Regions from separate parts of the Paenibacillus sp. CFBP 13594 genome, predicted to be linked through region 1. Evidence: riboswitches for the same ligand, from Rfam matches in the RefSeq annotation. Region 1 holds a riboswitch; the other holds the start of a gene.
The links. Region 1 has a riboswitch for glycine ahead of gcvT (glycine cleavage system aminomethyltransferase GcvT). Riboswitches for the same ligand answer to the same signal wherever they lie in the genome.
Positions count from the first base shown of each region.

Region 2: it holds a riboswitch for glycine, as region 1 does, so the genes downstream of both, sdaAB (L-serine ammonia-lyase, iron-sulfur-dependent subunit beta) here and gcvT (glycine cleavage system aminomethyltransferase GcvT) in region 1, are expected to answer to the same signal.

Region 1 is NZ_JACYVQ010000004.1:92,339-94,540, forward strand. It holds gene gcvPA (aminomethyl-transferring glycine dehydrogenase subunit GcvPA) at 1-122, opposite strand, end outside; gene gcvT (glycine cleavage system aminomethyltransferase GcvT) at 119-1,255, opposite strand; glycine riboswitch at 1,472-1,572, opposite strand; glycine riboswitch at 1,576-1,698, opposite strand; gene gcvH (glycine cleavage system protein GcvH) at 2,043-2,202, shown strand, end outside.
Region 2 is NZ_JACYVQ010000009.1:114,915-117,116, reverse strand. It holds gene IFU39_RS25040 (phosphotransferase enzyme family protein) at 1-496, shown strand, start outside; glycine riboswitch at 845-967, shown strand; glycine riboswitch at 972-1,107, shown strand; gene sdaAB (L-serine ammonia-lyase, iron-sulfur-dependent subunit beta) at 1,220-1,909, shown strand; gene sdaAA (L-serine ammonia-lyase, iron-sulfur-dependent, subunit alpha) at 1,899-2,202, shown strand, end outside.

The DNA of each region.
Region 1 (2,202 bases):
CCCTGATAACGAATCTCCTGAGGAATGTCCTGGAACAGTTTCTCCAGCGTATCCACACCGATGGTTGCGAGCATGGCGCTCTGATCTTGTTCAGTCATGGGAATGTAACGGTGCTTGCTCATGCTTGATCAGCTCCTTGAGTAGGTGTCTTAGACGTACGTGTCCGTTTATGAAAAGGGGTCTTCACGACCTCGGCTTTTAGTTTCTTCCCTCGGATCTCAATCTCAAGCGGAGTTCCCAGCGCAGCGTATTTGCTGTCGATGAGGGCAAGCCCCAGATTACGCTTCAATGTAGGTGATTGCGTGCCTGTTGTCACTTCACCGATCTGTACGCCTTCGGCGTAAATCGGATAGTGGGGGCGAGGAATACCGCGCTCCAGCACTTCGATGCCGACCAGTTTGCGGGCAGGCCCGTCATTTTTTTGCTGTAACAAGGCTTCGTGTCCGATAAAAGGTCCGGCATTTAGTTTCACAAACATACCAACGCCAGCTTCTAGCGGAGAGATCGTTGCAGATAATTCCTGTCCATACAGAGGCAGCTTGGCTTCAAAGCGCAATGTATCCCGGGCACCAAGTCCGGTTGGCACCAGTCCGTGACCTTCACCGGCTTGCATTAATCCGTTCCAGACGGTAGCGGCCTGATCTGCTGGAATATATAGTTCAAAGCCATCTTCACCGGTATAACCGGTACGGGACAACAGCAATTTTACTCCACAGACTTCGGCATCCTGCACAAAACGAAACGGTTCAATCGTGGAGACATCTGTATCTGTAACTTTTCCGATAATGTCTACAGCCAGTGGACCTTGCAAGGCGAGCAGCGCCGTCTGCTCCGAATCGTTGGTCATGTTTACGCCAGGGATCAAGTGCTCTTGCAGCCACGCCCAATCCTTGTTGATATTGGAGGCGTTAACCACGAGCATATAATGCTGATCTTCCAGCTTATACACGAGCAGATCGTCCACCACACCGCCATCTGGATAACACATCAGGGTGTACTGGGCTTGACCGGGAACCAGCGTGGTCACATCATTGGTCGTCATTTGTTGCAAAAAAACTTCAGCCTGCTCACCCTGTACTGTGAATTCGCCCATATGGGATACATCGAATAGTCCAGCACGCTCACGCACCGCTTCATGTTCTTTCTGAATTCCGCTAAATTGCACCGGAAGCTCCCAGCCTCCAAAATCAATGCACCGTACGCCTTCGTATTGCTGATATAGTGGGAAGAGTGGTGTTCTAAGCAAATCGGACATCAAATCACCTCGTCATGGACCGTCAACCGGCCGGAAATATAATCGTGGATCAATGAAGCAGGGTATTTTTAAATTTTTCAGCTAGATATTTTCATCACATAAGTATGGTAAGCAGCTAGGGCAGCGCCGTTCTACATCCTGTTTTTCGTTTTTTGGGAAAAAGGAAAAGGACAGGCCAAAGAATCGGCATGCCAAGTAGCACGCTGTATTCTAAGGCTCTGTCCCTTGTACCTGAGAGTTACCCCGCTGCGTTGTGCAGCAGGTTTCCCCTTGGGTGATCATAACGCCCGCACAGGGCGAATAGATGCTCTCCAGAGTTGCGTCCCGTAAAAGTCCTTTTGCCTGAGAGATTCACCCCCGCTTATCGGTGGTTTACTCCTTCGGCGTTACCTCATGTACATCCCGAATCGGGTGTCACGGGTAATCTCTCCCTTTACATTCATCCGCGAGTATAACATAGTCCAATAAACACATTTACTCCTCTCATTAAAACGTGAATCCACTACCGATGTCAAGAACGATATCATTGATAATGAATAAAAACCGAATATTTAATATATTTTAAGTGTTATTGTTCGTGTATTTAAAAAGACTGCGCTTACTATTCTAATATTCACCAGTATATGAAGAAAGAGTGTAATCCGGTTACAGGATTTAGAGGTGTTCAGCAAATAAATTGTGAGGTATCTTGACATTTGATTCATAAATATCATACGCTATGTTCTGGGAAAAGGGTTAAGGTCAAAGAACGCATGCACTCATTTAATGAAAAGCGAGGCGGATATCGATGAGCGAATTGAAAAGTGATTTCCTGTACAGTGAAGAGCACGAATGGGTGCAAACCGTAGGGGAGGATACTGTACGTATTGGCATTACCGAGTTCGCGCAGCATCAGCTGGGTGACATTGTGTTTGTGGAATTGCCTGACCTTGAAACCAATGTAAAAG
Region 2 (2,202 bases), on a different contig from region 1:
GGTCATGCTAGGGCAGCTAGAGGAAGGTGTCCGACTGGGGATTTTTACAACGGAAGACTTCGATCTGCTTCGTGAGACGTTTGAGAACATTAATGAGCAGCTAGAAACATACCCGCAGCACGCGGAGACATGGGGAATCATTCATGGGGATATTACTCGCAACAATCTGCTGATCACGGATCAGGGGATGTCCATGATTGATTTTTGTCTACACGGTTATGGTTATTATCTTTTTGATGCCGGAGGGGCAGCGCTTATGTTCAATCGGGAGGAACGTGACATATTCTTATCAGGTTATACCAAACAGATCGCACCACTGACGGATCGTGATATCCGATTAATGGAAGGGTTCATGTTGATCTTTACACTTGGTTATTATGCTTTTCAGATGGGGAACGAGTCTAGGCACGAGTGGATGAAAGATCGCATGCCGAAGTTATGCAGCAAGTATTGCAGACCTTATGTACAGAACGAGAGTATCTTCTACGAACTGTGAATTAGGGTGTGCAGATCAGGATAGGCCACGAACAGTGTGGTTCAAATATTATGGTTGCCTGAATACCCGAACAGTTTCGTGGACAATATCATAAATAGTAGTAAGCGCTTTATGAATTGAAGGAAAATGAAATAAGCTGTTTAAAAGTTCTCTTTATCGAATTAATGTAATGAAAGCTGACAAAATATTCTGGTTTTCATCGGTTCAATCGAAAATGAGGGAAATACATCCAAAGAAATCGTTAAGTTTGTTGACACTGATCTTCCGGTCGATTAATCTTAATGAAGAAGAAATGAACGATTTCCATTACTGTTCTGACATACGCTCAGAATGGTTCCATACAGCGGATGATAACGAGCGGGAGAGACCTGAGTTAGCCGAGCAATGGCTAGTCTTCAGGCACCGAAGGAGCAAGCTGCTGCGCACCCGGCGCAGCGGTTAATCTCTCAGGTAAATGTACCATCGTTGGACGCAACTCTGGAGAGTGCGCGAACTGCGCCACCCAAGGGGTATATGATCAGTCAGCCTGGTGACCTTGTCTGCAATTGCAGGGCATGCACCTTGTCGTGAGACACTGCTGATCGTGAAACTCTCAGGTATCGAGGACAGAGAGAGGGCCTGTGGCCTTCTTCTGTCCTTTTTTGATGTCATCATTCAGTAATAAAGGAACATTATGGCATGGGATCTGGATGAAAATGACGAATACAATTGGAGGGTTATAAGGTGCGATTTAAAGATGTTTTCTCAATTATTGGTCCGTCGATGACGGGGCCTTCAAGTTCACATACAGCTGGAGCGGCAAGGTTAGGGAGAATTGCTCGACAGTGGCTAGGATGTACGCCAGATCGTGCCCGGTTGACACTATACGGTTCATTTGCTGACACGTATCAGGGGCACGGAACAGATCTGGCACTGATCGGCGGTTTGCTGGATTATGTCACAGACGATCCGCGTATTCCGGATGCAGAGCAATACGCAGAGGAAGCGGGCATGGAGGTTGAGTTTTATACAAGTGGCCTGCCTGCTCCTCATCCGAATACGGTCAAAATTGAGTTGTGGCATGAAGAACGTGCCTGCTCCTTGATTGGTGCATCTATTGGTGGTGGAAGCGTATCGGTGCATTCGATGAATGATTTTCGTGTTCAGATTAGTGGTGAGTTTCCGACACTCGTTCTGCGACATGCGGACAAAGCAGGAGTGCTTGCCTCGGTAACGTCCACGATCAGTTCATCCGGGGTTAACATCGGGTATATGCAGGTGGACCGCAAAGCCCGTGATGGCGAAGCGCTGACCGCGATGGAAATGGATGGTGTGCCTAATCCTGATATGCTCAAGCGCCTGAAGGAGCTGGATCATGTACTGGATATTCGTGTCATCGATTTGAAGAGAGGAGTTGATTCGGATGCGATTTAAACATTTACACGAACTGAATACGATCTGTACAGCGGAATCCAAAACGATTGCTCAGCTGATGATCGAGGAGCAAGTTCAGGAGACCAATACACCGGAAGCGGATGTTGTGAAGCAGATGTCTGAATATTATCAGGTGATGAAGGAAGCGGTACGTAAAGGGTTAACGGAAGATACAACATCACGCAGTGGATTAACGGGTGGAGACGGTAAAAGAATGGCCGAGTACATTCGCAAGGGTGAGACTTGCTCAGGAGATGCTTCCGCACTTGCCATGGCGTATGCCCTGTGTGTAT